3 regions of the Pseudomonas sp. R151218B TE3479 genome follow, and region 3 is predicted to be linked to each of the others. Evidence: predicted binding sites of a transcription regulator. Region 3 holds the regulator's gene; each other region holds the start of a gene.
What was found. The regulator FliA, encoded in region 3, starts transcription of late flagellar genes. The targets are predictions, from matches to a motif close to CTAAAGTTTNNNNNNNNNNNGCCGNTAA.
Positions count from the first base shown of each region.

Region 1: a site for FliA is predicted at 2,506-2,533, ahead of AB7M32_RS06575 (methyl-accepting chemotaxis protein). Genes of this name have one in related genera too.
Region 2: a site for FliA is predicted at 3,429-3,456, ahead of AB7M32_RS19080 (methyl-accepting chemotaxis protein). Genes of this name have one in related genera too.

Region 1 is NZ_JBRJHV010000001.1:1,464,922-1,469,891, reverse strand. It holds gene AB7M32_RS06600 (phosphoribosyl-ATP diphosphatase) at 1-221, shown strand, start outside; gene AB7M32_RS06595 (twin-arginine translocase TatA/TatE family subunit) at 246-533, shown strand; gene tatB (Sec-independent protein translocase protein TatB) at 544-963, shown strand; gene tatC (twin-arginine translocase subunit TatC) at 960-1,757, shown strand; gene AB7M32_RS06580 (16S rRNA (uracil(1498)-N(3))-methyltransferase) at 1,754-2,461, shown strand; gene AB7M32_RS06575 (methyl-accepting chemotaxis protein) at 2,576-4,480, shown strand; gene AB7M32_RS06570 (methyl-accepting chemotaxis protein) at 4,687-4,970, shown strand, end outside.
Region 2 is NZ_JBRJHV010000001.1:4,453,339-4,458,308, forward strand. It holds gene pvdQ (bifunctional acylase PvdQ) at 52-2,400, opposite strand; gene AB7M32_RS19065 (hypothetical protein) at 2,418-2,582, shown strand; gene AB7M32_RS19070 (hypothetical protein) at 2,697-3,077, shown strand; gene AB7M32_RS19075 (hypothetical protein) at 3,087-3,275, opposite strand; gene AB7M32_RS19080 (methyl-accepting chemotaxis protein) at 3,515-4,970, shown strand, end outside.
Region 3 is NZ_JBRJHV010000001.1:2,776,038-2,781,007, forward strand. It holds gene flhA (flagellar biosynthesis protein FlhA) at 1-833, shown strand, start outside; gene flhF (flagellar biosynthesis protein FlhF) at 845-2,194, shown strand; gene fleN (flagellar synthesis regulator FleN) at 2,310-3,140, shown strand; gene fliA (RNA polymerase sigma factor FliA) at 3,137-3,880, shown strand; gene AB7M32_RS12435 (chemotaxis response regulator CheY) at 4,048-4,419, shown strand; gene AB7M32_RS12440 (protein phosphatase CheZ) at 4,438-4,970, shown strand, end outside.

The sequences.
Region 1 (4,970 bases), 1.3 Mb from region 3:
AAAAAGTCGGCGAAGAATCCGTCGAGACCATCATCGCTGCCAAGGATGCCGCCATCAGCGGCGACTGCAGCGACGTGATCTACGAGACCGCCGACCTGTGGTTCCACAGCCTGGTCATGCTGGCCCAACTGGGGCAGCATCCGCAGGCCGTACTGGATGAACTCGACCGTCGCTTCGGTCTGTCCGGGCACGTCGAGAAAGCCTCGCGCCCGTCCGCCTGATCAATTTTTGAGAGGAGTAGCCACATGGGTATCTTTGACTGGAAACACTGGGTCGTCATCCTGGTCGTCGTGGTGCTGGTGTTCGGTACCAAGAAACTGAAGAACCTCGGCACCGATGTCGGCGAGTCGATCAAGGGTTTTCGCAAGGCCATGAACGATGACGAGAAACCGGCCGATCCGACGACAAACCAGGCTCAGCCCGCACAACCGACCCAACCGGTACACCCACAGGCCACTCAGCCTGTGAATGCGCCGAATACCATCGACGTGCAGGCCCAAAAAGTCGAAGAGCCCATCCGCAAAGACTCGTGAGCACTGACTAATGTTTGGGATCAGCTTCACTGAACTGCTGCTCGTCGGCCTCGTCGCCCTGCTGGTACTGGGCCCCGAGCGCCTGCCGGGTGCTGCGCGCACCGCCGGTCTCTGGATCGGGCGCCTGAAGCGCAGCTTCAATGCGATCAAACAGGAAGTTGAACGTGAAATCGGTGCCGACGACATCCGTCGGCAACTGCACAACGAACACATTCTGTCCCTGGAGCAGGAGGCGCGAAAAATCTTCACGCCCACCCAGCAGGAACCGACGCCAGTTCAGCCTGTGGCCGAACCGACGGTGCTTCCCCAAGCGCCAGAAGGTGGCGCGTCGGTGGCTGAACCGGCGCCAGTGTCACCGACGGTCGCGGATACAGCGCCGCCAGCTATCACTGCGCCTAACGATCCTACTTTGCCGCCGCGAGCCCCATGAGCGATATTCCTGAAAACGACCAGCCGATGCCGCTGGTATCGCACCTCACCGAGTTGCGCACCCGCCTGCTGCGTTGCGTCGCGGCGGTGTTCATCATCTTCGCCGGGCTGTTTTCCTTCACCCAGCAGATCTACACATTCGTCTCCACGCCACTGCGCCAGTACCTGCCGGTAGGCGCGACAATGATCGCCACCGACGTGTCGTCGCCGTTCCTGACACCATTGAAGCTGACGATGATGGTCTCGCTGTTCCTGGCGATCCCGGTGATCCTGCACCAGATCTGGGGCTTCATCGCACCGGGCCTGTACAAGCATGAAAAGCGCATCGCCGTGCCGCTGTTGGTGTCCAGCATCCTGCTGTTCTACACCGGCATGGCCTTCGCCTATTACCTGGTGTTCCCGCTGATCTTCAAGTTCTTCGCCGCCGCCACCCCGGCGGGCGTGGAGATGATGACCGACATCAGCAGCTACCTGGATTTCGTCATGACGCTGTTCTTCGCCTTCGGCGTGGCGTTCGAAATCCCCGTGGCCGTGGTGCTGCTGGTGTGGATCGGCGTGGTCGACGTGGCCTACCTGAAGAAGATCCGCCCCTACGTGATCATCGGTTGCTTCGTGGTCGGCATGATCCTGACTCCGCCGGACATTTTCTCCCAGACCCTGCTGGCGGTGCCGATGTGGCTGCTGTTCGAGATTGGCATCCTGTTCGGCGGCTTGGTGCGCAAGCGCCGGGAAGAAGTACCCGAGGACCAGCCGGTCGACGACCACAACGACCAGCCGCCAGCGACCCAGGCGTGAACCTGCTGCTGCTCGAAGAGGCCGATTTCATCGGGCCTGACCGCGTCATCCTGAGCGATCGGAGGTTGACCCACATGCAGGAAGTCCATCGCAGTGCCGTCGGTGACAGCCTGCGGGTCGGGCGCATCGGCGGGTTGATGGGCTCGGCCCAGGTGCTGCGCCTGGAGGCTCGCGAGGCCGAACTGCAGGTGACCCTCGACCAGCCGCCACCGGCCAAGTTGCCGTTGACCCTGGTGCTGGCGCTGCCGCGTCCGAAAATGCTCAGGCGAGTGTTCCAGACGGTCGCCACCATGGGCGTGCCGAGGGTGGTGCTGGTCAACAGCTATCGCGTGGAAAAGAGCTTTTGGCAGACGCCGTTCCTGGAGCCCGAGGCGATTCGCGAGCAATTGATCCTGGGCCTGGAGCAAGCCCGGGACAGCGTGCTGCCAGACATCATCATCGAAAAACGCTTCAAACCCTTCGTCGAGGACCGCCTGCCGGCCATCACGAACGGCACCCTCGGACTGGTTGGCCACCCTGGCAACCATCCGCCTTGCCCGCGAGCGCTAACGGAACCAGTGACCTTGGCCATCGGCCCCGAAGGCGGTTGGATTCCCTACGAGATCGACCTGCTGGGCAAGGCCGGCCTGCAACCGGTACAGCTGGGCGAACGGATCCTGCGGGTCGAGACTGCCGTTACGGCCCTGCTCGCACGACTGTTCTGAGCCCTTTGGTTTACCACGGTATTCCAAACGCATCTAACTCATTTCTCCTGTTATTCCTTTATGGGCCGATAGTGCTTTACACAAAGCAGTTCCGCCCTTCAAGGGAGTATCAGCATGTTCCAATGGCTAGGTAACGTAGGCGTTAATCGCAAACTTGGCTTCGGTTTCGGCCTAGTGCTGTTCTTAACCTTGATGATCGCTTTCACCGGATGGATCGGCCTGGGCCGCGTGATTGCCCACGGAGACATGCTCGGGCTCATTGCCAGCCTGAACGACCAGACCAAGGACCTGCGTACCGCGCGCATGGACTATTTTTCGACCCGCGGTGAAAAGGGCCCAGGGGAAATCAACGATCTGCTCGGAAAACTGGAGCCTGGGCTACAAACCGCCCGTCAATCGATCGAGCAGCCAGCCGACATGGTGCTCCTCGACAAACAACTGGGGGCTATCGCCGACTACAAGGTTGCGTTCGCCGATTTGACCCGTGCCATGGCCAGTCGCGAGGATGCACGCAGCAAATTGGGCGCCAATGCCGATAACGCCGTAGCCCGTGTCGCCAGCGTTGAAAACGCCATGCGGCAAAGCGCCGACGTTGCTCAATTCGACAGTGTGGTCAGCCTGAGCAAGGCCATCCAGCAAGCCCGCTATCAGGTTCGCGGCTACACCTACAGCGGCCAGGCCGACGCCGAACAGCCTGCCCTGGATGCCATCGATAGCGCGTTGAAAACCCTCGCCAGCCTGCCGGCCCAACTACCAGACGAACACGCCGCCAACCTGCGGCAGGCCAACGAATCGTTCAAGACTTATCGTGCAGTGGTCGGCCAGTTCCATGATGCCCAGACCGCAAGCGCTGCCGCGATCAAGCGCATGTCCGACTTAGGGGTGGTGCTACGCGAGGCCAGCGGAAATCTCACCCAGTCCCAGACCATCGTGCGCGACCATGAAGCCAGCGAAGCCAAGATTTTGCTGGCATCGGCCGCCGCGCTGGCCTTCCTCTTCGGCGTGATCGCGGCCCTGGCGATCACCCGGCAGATTGTCACCCCGCTGGAGCAGACCCTCAAGGTCGCCGAACGCGTGGCGGCAGGCGACCTGACCCACAACCTCAGCTCCGAGCGCCGCGACGAACTGGGCCAACTGCAACGGGCCATGCAGAGCATGACCGTGGGCCTGCGGCAACTGATCGGCGGCATCAGCGACAGCGTCACGCAAATCGCCAGCGCCGCCGAACAACTCTCCGCCGTCACCGAACAGACCAGCGCCGGGGTCAACAGCCAGAAAGTGGAAACCGACCAGGTCGCGACCGCCATGCACGAAATGACCGCCACCGTGCAGGAAGTGGCGCGCAATGCCGAGCAAGCGAGCGAAGCAACGGCCGCCGCGGACCAACAGGCTCGCGAAGGCGAAAAGGTGGTCGGCGAAGCCATCGCCCAGATCGAGCGCCTGTCCAACGCGGTGGGCAGCTCCACCGAAGCCATGGGCCACCTAAAACGCGAGAGCGACAAGATCGGTAGCGTTCTGGACGTGATCAAGTCCGTGGCCCAGCAAACCAACCTGCTGGCCCTCAACGCGGCCATCGAGGCGGCCCGGGCCGGTGAAGCCGGGCGTGGGTTTGCGGTGGTGGCCGACGAGGTGCGCAGCCTGGCCCAGCGCACCCAGAAGTCCACTGAAGAGATCGAGCAACTGGTTCTTGGCCTGCAGACCGGAACCGAACAGGTCGCGACCAGCCTGGACAACAGCCGCAGCCTGACCGACAGCAGCGTCGAACTGACCCGCCGTGCCGGCGGCTCACTGGAAAACATCACCCGCACCGTCTCGGCGATCCAGTCGATGAACCAACAGATCGCCGCCGCGGCCGAGCAACAGAGCGCCGTGGCTGAAGAGATCAACCGCAGCGTACTGAATGTTCGCGATGTGTCCGAGCAAACAGCCGCTTCCAGTGAAGAAACTGCCGCCTCCAGTGCCGAGCTGGCGCGACTGGGGGTTCATCTACAGACGCTGGTGGGACGCTTCAAGGTCTAAAAATGTAACCCCCGTGGCGAGGGAGCTTGCTCCCGCTTGGGCGCGAAGCGGCCACCAGCGCCGTCAGACTTTGCCACGGCTTCGCAGCCGAGCGGGAGCAAGCTCCCTCGCCACGGAAACGCATTACGTCTATTTTTCTACAGATCCCGCCCGAACCGCCGATACAGGCCAGATAAAACCAATCAGCGCTACAAGGGAGTATCAGCATGTTCCGGTGGCTTGCCCAGGGTCTGGGAAACGTAGGCGTTAATCGCAAACTCGGCGCAGGCTTCGGCCTGGTGCTGTTCCTCACCTTGATGATTGCATTCACCGGTTGGTCCGGCCTGGGCAATGTCATCAGCCGGGGCGACAAGCTGGGGTTCATTGCCAGTCTCAACGACTTGAGCAAAGACTTGAACCTGGCCAGCATCGACTACAACACCACGCGGGGCGAGAAAGGACCGCAGCCGGTCAACGACCTGCTGGGCAAGCTCGAAGAGGGCCTGAAGAC
Region 2 (4,970 bases), 1.7 Mb from region 3:
CCCCTGTGGGAGCGAGCTTGCTCGCGATGACGCCTGCAAGCACAACCGCGGTTATTGCGTCGCCACCCTGCCCGCCTCATCACGCTCACGGATAATCACGGCCTGATAATGCGGATCGGCCTTGATCTGCTGTTCGGTGAAGGGCAGCACACTCCACTGTTTCTGCGAAAACGCCTGGGTCTGGTCGGCCGAATACGGTGAAGCGGGGTCGCTGGAAATGGAGAACGCCAACAACCCCTGGGCCTGCGGACCTTTACCGTCAAACGTCACCACTTGCAGGTAACTGGTACCGCTGACCACCTCCCGCTTGCCGTTTGCCCCCGGCACACTCTGGATCGCGTTATAGATGCCCAACTCCCCGGGGCCGCCGTGGATCGGCGTCTGTCGGCTGCCGCTGCTGCCCACCTGGACGTCCTGCCACAGGCTGTCCTTCGACAACCCCGCAACCTTCACCGCCTCCACCGAAGCCAGCATGGCCTCGCGCACGGCCTTGAGCACCGGCGGTCGCTCGATCGCCAAGCCACGCGGGGTGTGTTGCGGGTCTTTGGGATCGAACGCAACGCGCCATGAATCAGGCACCGCCTGCAGCCGCTCCATGATCTGCTGGAAGTACACCAATCCCAGACCGCTGTTCAGGCCGGCCTTGCGATCCCAGGCCTTGAGGCTGGTACAGGCTTCGGCCAATGCCGATGCATCGCCCCCCAGGTCTGCGACGCAAACGCCGAGCAGATCCGGCATCACCTGGTCAGCCAGGTAAACCTGATCGTCCATGACCATGCGCTGCAAATCCTCGACCTTCACCGGCCCGTCCTTGGCCAATTGGCCCATCCGTTCCAGCGCAAAACGCGCCCGCAGGCCCAGCGGCTGGCCTTGCTGGCTGATCACTGGGGAAAAACCGGACAACGGCTGCGCAGGGTTGACCATCCAGGCCGAATCGTTGGAGTTCTGCACATAATCGCGGCGCAGCAACTGCGGGAGCTTGTGGGCGGCATAAATGCCCTTTTGCACCCCGTTGGAATCGCTGCCCCAGGCACATTCGCTGCGACTGCCATCCAGCACGATAAGCTGCAATCCGGCCCTGGGATCGCTGCACCGGGCCAGTTTGTCGGCGTCGACGTTCGGCACCACCGACACGTTCATGTAGAGGCTTTGCCCCTGGTCGTCCACCGCCAGGGTATTGACCCAGGGAATGCCTTGGATCTTATGGACCGCGTCCTGCAAATCCTTGAGGGTGAGCGCCTTGTTCATGGCGTACCACTGGGCCAGCACGCGATCGTTTTCCAGATTCGCGTCCCGCAGGCTGTAGGCGAACTGGTTGTCCCAGTCCAGCCGACCGGGCCATTGCACGATCGGGCCGAACTGCGAGCCATAGACCACACGGGAAACCGTCTGCACCTGGCCGTCGGGTTGCTTGATGTCCACCGCGACGGTCTGCTGGCTCATCGGTACGGATTTGCCGTCGAGCAGGTAGCGGGTCGGATCTTTCGGGTCGAGCTGCAGCCGGTACAGGGTGAAATGCTTGGAACTGTCGACGGTGTGGGTCCAGGCCAGGTGCTGGCTGAAACCGATATTGATCATCGGCAAGCCTGGCAGCGCCGCACCCATGACATCCAGCTTGCCGGGAATGGTCAGGTGCATCTGGTAGAAACGCATGCCGCCCACCCACGGGAAATGCGGGTTCGCCAGCAACATCCCGCGACCGTTGAACGAGCGCTCACTGCCGATGGCCAGGGCGTTGCTGCCGCGTTCCAGGGCAAAACGCTGCTGCCGGGTGGCGGCGGCGGCGAAACCTTCGACCTGGGCGTGCGCGCGTGCCGTCGCCTGGGGCGGTTGCGCGCCAGCCAGGGCTTCGGCGAACTGGCCGACGCCGCCTTCCACCAACAACCGACGGGTCAATTTGACCAGGTCCAGCGCTGTGATCGGCCTCACCCAGTCGCTGGCGCATTGCTCGGGCAGGCCCTTGGCCTTGCGCTCGGCCAACGCGCGGTTGTAGCCGGCCGCGTAGCCTTCGACCAGTTGTTGCACTTGAGGCGTCTGGGCCTGCCAGAAACCGGAGACCGCTTGCGGCGTGTTGAGCCAGCTGAAAAACAGATCGCTGACGCGGTTCTGCCGCTGCTCGACCGTGACCTGCTCGGGCCCGAAATAACGCGAGCGCTGGGCATTGACCGTGACGATCTCATTGGCCAGCAGGCACAGATTGTCCTGGCCGTAGGCATAACCGATGCCATAACCCAGCCCACGCTCGTCCTGAGACCGGATATGTGGCACGCCAAAACGGGTGCGACGGATCTCGGCACTGGCCTGCTGCCCATTGTCCTGTGCATTGACCACGGGGCTGAGCCCGAGGGCGATCCCTAGAAAAGCACCCGCAAGGCCAACCCTCGATAACTGCCCGGACATTCTCACGTTCACTCCTGATGAAAACTGCAGAAACCAGGACGGCTACCGGTGCGCCAGTAGACAAGCACTCGGCCCGCCTGGGAAATCACACGCCGCATGCTGAACCGGAATGTGCCTACCTTGAAAACGAACCGGATGAAAAAAAATTAATGGTCGCACGCCGCTTGAATACGGGGGTTTGACGAAGCAGGGGCAATTTTTTCACATCACCGCCCTCATGATTGCGCATCCTCGTTCGTCCTATAACAGGAGAGTATTCGTGACCTTTTCTGATCTGGCTGGTAAGGAGTTTCTGCATGCGTAACGCGCAACTGCCCATGGAGGGCAAGCCAAGGCCGACCGGCGTCTCGCTGAGCGCCACCCACCGTGAATTCGAGAGGCCGCCAGAGCGCGGCGGCAATGACCATATCAGGCGCCTGCTCAAGAGCTTCGGGCTCAGGACCAGCCTGATTCGCCTCAAAGTCATCGACGCGTTGCTCAAGGCCGCCCACGAAAACCGCTGCCTGGGCGTGCGTGGTGTGCACAGTCAGTTACTGGGGCTGGACATTCCGTTGTCCTTTCTCAGCGTGCGCGAGGTGTTGAAGCGCCTGTGCAGCGAGGGTGTCGTGACCCTCAACCCCGATAAAAGCTACCGCCTGCACCCCAGCGCGATGGCCGTGCTCGAGGCCGAGGAATGAAACCGGCGCTCAGTGCTTGACCTTGCGCCGCATCACGCCGTTGATCACCACCACGATGACCGCCACGGCAATGGCGATGTATTGAAACAGCTGCTCGCTGATCATGCCTTTGCCCTGCATCCAGGACAGCCCGAGCATGATTGCCAGGACGACGAGGACGATCAGAATCGAGTATTTCAAACGTTGCGAATGAGTCATTGCCAATTTCCTGAATGTATCCGTTCTGTATCCGAAGGCTTGCCGATCCATACCTCATTTGCCGGCATGACGACTCACCAACGGGGCCCCATGGTACAGCCGAAGGCCCGCCTTCGTGCAATCCGCTCGTTTTGACCCTTGGCTGACTGACATCTAAAGCTACGTCCTCCCAGGCCGATATATACGGAACTGCCCATTCGCCAGTTTCAGAAAATCGCCTTCGTGCAAGGATTCTCCGTATGCCCTCACTCCGAACGATTCAGGCTCGCTATACCCTGTTTCTGGTTGTTTTCATGCTGGTGCTGTCCCTCCTGACCATGGTGGGCATCAGTTACCTGGTCGCGCCCAAGCTGCGCCAGACTGAAGAGGAAGTGGCACTTAACCGCATCGCCGAGGTTGCCGAGCAAATCCAGGGCGAACTGAACAAAGTGCAGGCGCAGCAACGCAGCATTACCCAGACCATCCCGCTGCTCGACAGCGATGCCATCGACAAAGTGTTGCCGGGGCTGGTGGATCAGTACGGCGAGCTGAAAGTCTTCGGCGGCGGGATCTGGCCCTTGCCCAACCAGCGGGCCGAGGGACGCAGCAAATTCAGTACGTTCTGGCACCGCGACGCGTCCGGCAAACTGGTGGTCAATACCTTCTGGAACAGTGACGCCGCGCCCAACTATTACGAACAACCCTGGCACAAGGGCGGCATGGCCACCCCACCGGGCAAATGCGCCTGGGCCGCGGCCTACAAAGACGACGCCAGCGCCGAACCACGCACCAACTGCGCCATGGCCATCCAGAAAAACGGCGTGCCTTACGGCGTTTCCACCATCGACGTAACCCTGGGCTTCTTCAATGAGCTGGTGGCACGCAAGGAAGCCGACCTGAGCGCCGAGATGCTGATCGTCGAAGGCGACGGCAAGATCATCAGCAACAGTTCGCGCATCAGCGGGCCGATCGTGCTGAAGAACATCAGCGAACTGGCGGCCACCTCGCCATTCGCCGCTCAGGTCAAGGCAGGCCTGGCCAAGCGCGACCAGCCGCTGCAACGTGTGGAGTTCGACAACAAGGGCGAGGCCAGTACCTTCTTCATGCGCCCTATCGAAGGTTCGCCGTGGTTCCTTGCCACCGCATTGCCGACCCGCCTGATCACGGCCCAGCGCGATGACGTGCTGAGCACGCTGAGCCTGCTGCAGATCCCGATGGTGATCCTGTTGGTCTTGATGCAGCTGTACGCGATCCGCCAGTTGACCAATCGCATGAAAGTCCTCAAAGGCAACATCGACGCCTTGTCCACGGGCGATGCCGACCTGACCCGACGCATCACCATCCGGGCCGAAGATGAATTGGGGGCGATCGGTCACTCGGTCAACCGCTTCATCGCTTACCTGCAAGGTATGATCGGTGAAGTCACCCAGGCCACCGGCGCCATGGCGTCGAGCCTGGGCGATCTGCAGCGGACCTCGGCCCACACCAGCGAAATCCTGATGCGCCACGCCTCGGAAACCGACCAGACCGTGACGGCCATCACCCAGATGAGCTCCACGGCTGAAAGCGTCGCGCAAAACGCGGCCGAGACCGCGGCGTTCACTCAACGCGCCAACGAGCATGCCGATCGCTCCCGCGTGGTGGTCGGTGAAGCCTCCAACAGTGTGGTGGCCTTGATCGATGAAGTGGCCAGCGCCACCCGCAAGGTCGAGAGCA
Region 3 (4,970 bases):
GGGTGATTCTGGCCGAAGCCGAGATCTACCCCGACCGTGAATTGGCGATCAACCCGGGCCAGGTCTATGGCAGCCTCAACGGCATCACCGCCAAGGATCCGGCTTTCGGCCTGGAAGCGGTGTGGATCGAAATCAGCCAGCGGGCCCAGGCCCAGTCCCTCGGTTATACCGTGGTGGACGCCAGTACCGTGGTGGCGACCCACTTGAACCAGATCCTGTACAAGCACTCCAGCGAGCTGATTGGCCACGAAGAAGTCCAGCAACTCCTGCAAGTGCTGGCCAAAGGCTCGCCAAAACTGGCTGAAGAGCTGGTGCCGGGCGTGGTTTCGTTGTCGCAGTTGCTCAAGGTGCTGCAGGCGCTGTTGGCCGAACAAGTGCCCGTGCGCGACATACGCAGTATCGCCGAGGCCATCGCCAACAACGCCTCCAAGAGTCAAGATACCGCCGCCTTGGTGGCTGCGGTTCGGGTCGGCGTGTCCCGCGCAATCGTCCAAAGCATTGTAGGCACTGAGTCTGAGCTGCCTGTGATCACCTTGGAGCCAAGGTTGGAACAGATATTGCTCAATAGTCTGCAGAAGGCAGGACAAGGCTCGGAAGAGGGTGTTCTGCTGGAGCCAAGCATGGCCGAGAAGCTGCAGCGTTCGCTGATCGAAGCAGCCCAGCGGCAGGAGATGCAAGGCCAACCGGTGATCCTGCTGGTGGCCGGTCCGATTCGCGCGATGCTCTCGCGATTCGGTCGCCTCGCGGTCCCGGGGCTGCATGTGTTGGCGTACCAGGAAATACCGGACAACAAGCAAGTGACCATCGTTGCGACAGTAGGGCCCAACGGCTGAGGTAGTGGTTTATGCAAGTGAAGCGTTTTTTCGCCGCCGACATGCGTCAGGCCATGAAACTGGTTCGTGACGAGCTGGGCGCTGAAGCAGCCATCATTGGCAACCGTCGTATCGCCGGCGGTGTCGAGCTGACGGCGGCCCTGGATTACAAACTGTCTGCGCTGGCCCCGCGGGTTCCGAACATGGAACTCGAAGACGAGCTGCGCAAGACCCAATCGCGCATCGCCAGCGCCCAGGCCGAACTGAGCCTGCGCAGCAGCGAAGGCGAGGGTGCCGCGGGCACCAATCGTCAATTGTTCGCCGGCCAGCCGCTGACCGCGGGCCTGCCGTTGACCGCTGCCGAGCCGCTGATCGAGCAGGCCCAGGCCGAACCGCGTCGTCCTGAGCCGGCACCCGCCGCGCCTGCCCGCGGGCTCGACCCGCGCGCCCTGGACTCGATGCGCTTCGAACTCAACAGCCTGCGCGAACTGATGGAAGTCCAACTCGGCTCCCTGGCCTGGAATCAGCTGCAAGGCAGCCGTCCGGCCCAGGCCAACCTGTGGCGTCGCCTGCAACGCATCGGCTTGTCCGGCCCGTTGTCCCGGGACCTGCTGGCGCTGATCAATGGTATCGAAGAGCCTCGCCAGGCCTGGCGCATGTTGCTGGCGCACCTGGCGCGGATGATCGCCACGCCGGAAGTCGAGCCGCTGGAGGAGGGCGGGGTGATTGCCATGGTCGGTCCTGCCGGCATGGGCAAGACCACCACCCTGGCCAAGCTCGCCGCCCGTTATGTACTCAAGTACGGCGCCCAGAGCATCGCCCTGGTGAGCATGGACAGTTTCCGCATCGGTGCCCAGGAACAACTCAAGACCCTGGGCCGGATCCTCAATGTGTCGGTGACTCATGTGGATCCGGGCCAATCCCTGGCCCAGGCGCTCGAGCCGCTGCTGCGCAAGCGCGTCGTGCTGATCGATACCGCAGGCCTGCAAGCCAGCGATCCGGCCCTGCGCATGCAGCTCGAAAGCCTGGCCGGACGCGGTATCAAGTCAAAAAATTATCTCGTGTTGGCAACCACCAGCCAGAAACAGGTTCTAACCGCCGCATACCACAGCTACAAGCGCTGCGGACTGGCTGGCTGCATCCTGACTAAGCTGGACGAAACGGCAAGCCTGGGCGAGGTGTTGAGCCTGGCGATCGGTCATGAACTGCCGGTGGCCTACCTGACCGATGGGCCGCGGATCCCGGATGATTTGCATCTGCCGCGCCGTCATCAACTGGTCAGCCGTGCCGTGAGTGTGCAAATGCAGGAAGAACCCAGCGAAGAAGCCATGGCTGACATGTTCGCTGACATCTACCACAGCCCGACCAAACAGGTCGGCTGAGGTAATCATGAATATTTTTTGTACCTACATCGATGGTCTGCCATGCATTGTTCCTTATGCGAACGCGCAGCCAGTAATGTGGCCTCCGTCTAAGAAGACAAGGTAAAGAACGAACATGGGCAGCATGCATCCCGTACAGGTGATCGCGGTGACCGGCGGCAAAGGTGGCGTCGGGAAGACTAACGTGTCAGTGAACTTGTCCCTGGCTCTGGCAGAGCTTGGCCGACGGGTCATGCTGCTGGACGCCGACCTGGGCCTGGCGAACGTCGACGTGCTGCTGGGGCTTACCCCCAAACGCACCCTGGCGGACGTGATCGAGGGCCGTTGCGAACTGCGCGACGTGCTGTTGCAGGGGCCGGGCGGGATTCGCATCGTGCCGGCTGCCTCCGGTACCCAGAGCATGGTTCACCTGACCCCGGCCCAGCACGCGGGCCTGATCCAGGCCTTCAGCGACATCGGCGACAACCTCGATGTGCTGGTGATCGACACCGCGGCCGGCATCGGCGACTCGGTCGTCAGTTTCGTCCGCGCCGCCCAGGAAGTGCTGCTGGTGGTCTGCGACGAACCGACGTCCATCACCGACGCCTACGCCCTGATCAAACTGCTGAACCGCGACTATGGCATGAACCGCTTCCGCGTCCTGGCCAATATGGCCCAGAGCCCGCAGGAAGGGCGCAACCTGTTCGCCAAGTTGACCAAGGTCACCGATCGTTTCCTGGACGTCGCCCTACAATACGTCGGCGCCGTGCCGTACGACGAAAGCGTACGCAAGGCCGTCCAGAAGCAACGTGCCGTTTATGAAGCTTTTCCTCGTTCCAAATGCGCGCTGGCGTTCAAGGCGATCGCCCAGAAGGTCGATACCTGGCCACTGCCGGCCAACCCCCGCGGGCATCTGGAATTTTTCGTCGAGCGTCTTGTGCAACAAACAGCAGGGCCCGTGCTATGACAGCCAGCGGTTACAACCATCTCTACAAAAAATCGGCACGGGACGCCCAATACGAATTGATCGAGCGTTATGCGCCACTGGTCAAGCGTATTGCCTACCACTTGCTGGCGCGGTTGCCGGCCAGTGTCCAGGTGGAGGACTTGATCCAGGCCGGCATGATCGGCCTGCTTGAAGTGTCGAACAAATACGACGCCAGCAAAGGTGCCAGTTTCGAGACTTATGCCGGTATCCGCATTCGCGGGGCGATGCTCGATGAAGTCCGCAAGGGCGATTGGGCGCCGCGTTCGGTGCACCGCAATACCCGCATGGTCAGTGACGCGATTCGGGCAATTGAAGCGAAAACCGGGCGTGACGCTAAAGATCATGAAGTTGCGGCCGAACTCCAGTTGAGTCTCGACGATTATTACGGGATTTTGAACGATACCTTGGGCAGTCGCCTGTTCAGTTTCGACGACCTGTTGCAGGACGGCGAACACGAAGGGCTGCACGAGGATAACGCGAGTGCTCACATGGAGCCGTCGCGTGACCTGGAAGATGAACGTTTCCAGAGTGCGCTGGCGGATGCGATTGCCAATTTGCCGGAGCGTGAGCGGCTGGTCTTGGCGCTGTACTACGACGAAGAGCTGAACCTCAAGGAAATCGGTGAGGTCCTGGGGGTCAGCGAATCGCGGGTCAGCCAGTTACACAGCCAGTGCGCGGCCCGTTTGCGGGGGCGTTTGGGGGAGTGGCGAGCGCGTTGACAGGCAGTGTGGGGACACTGCGACGAGGCTGGCCTGGCAGGTGCTGCGCCAGTCTCCATCCGTTGTGCTCCAGACCGTTGTCGAGTGTTGTGCCGGATTTGATTGAAATGGCGCGTCCAGGTGCTGGGCGCGTTTAAGACTGCTTGGAGGTCGAATTGGACAAGAACATGAAAATCCTCATCGTTGATGACTTCTCAACGATGCGGCGGATCATTAAAAACCTGTTGCGTGACCTTGGGTTCACCAACACGGCCGAAGCAGATGACGGGACCACTGCGCTCCCGATGTTGCACAGTGGCAACTTCGATTTTCTGGTCACCGACTGGAACATGCCGGGCATGACCGGTATCGACCTGCTGCGCCAAGTGCGTGCCGACGAAAAACTCAAGCATCTTCCGGTGCTGATGGTCACTGCCGAAGCCAAGCGCGAGCAGATCATCGAAGCGGCCCAGGCCGGTGTGAACGGCTATGTGGTCAAACCCTTCACGGCCCAGGCGTTGAAAGAGAAGATCGAAAAAATCTTCGAACGCATCGGTTAACGGCGCCACGGGGGAGCTATGGACAACGAATCTTCAATGGGCGATTTCGAATCGACCCTGAAAAAACATGCCCGCGAACTGGTCGACAGCCTTGAAAAAGGCCGCTTTGGCGATGCGGTTCAAATGATCCATGAGCTCAACCAGACCCGTGACCGCGGTCTGTATCAGGAAGTGGGCAAGCTCACGCGTGAACTGCACAGCGCGATTGTCAATTTCCAGATCGACCCGCACATGCCGCAGGCCGAGGAAGTCTCGCAGATCACCGACGCCACCGAGCGCCTGGGGTATGTGGTCAAGCTGACCGAAGCCGCGGCCAACCGCACCATGGACCTGGTGGAGAGCGCAACGCCGCTGGTCAATGGCCTGAGCGAAGACGCCCAGGCCTTGAGTACCGACTGGGGCCGGTTCATGCGTCGTGAAGTCGGTGCTGAAGAGTTTCGGGAGCTGGCCCGTCGGGTCGACGGTTTCCTGACGCGCAGCAGCACCGAGAACCGCGCCGTGGCAAGCAACCTCAACGACATTCTGCTGGCCCAGGACTATCAGGACCTGAC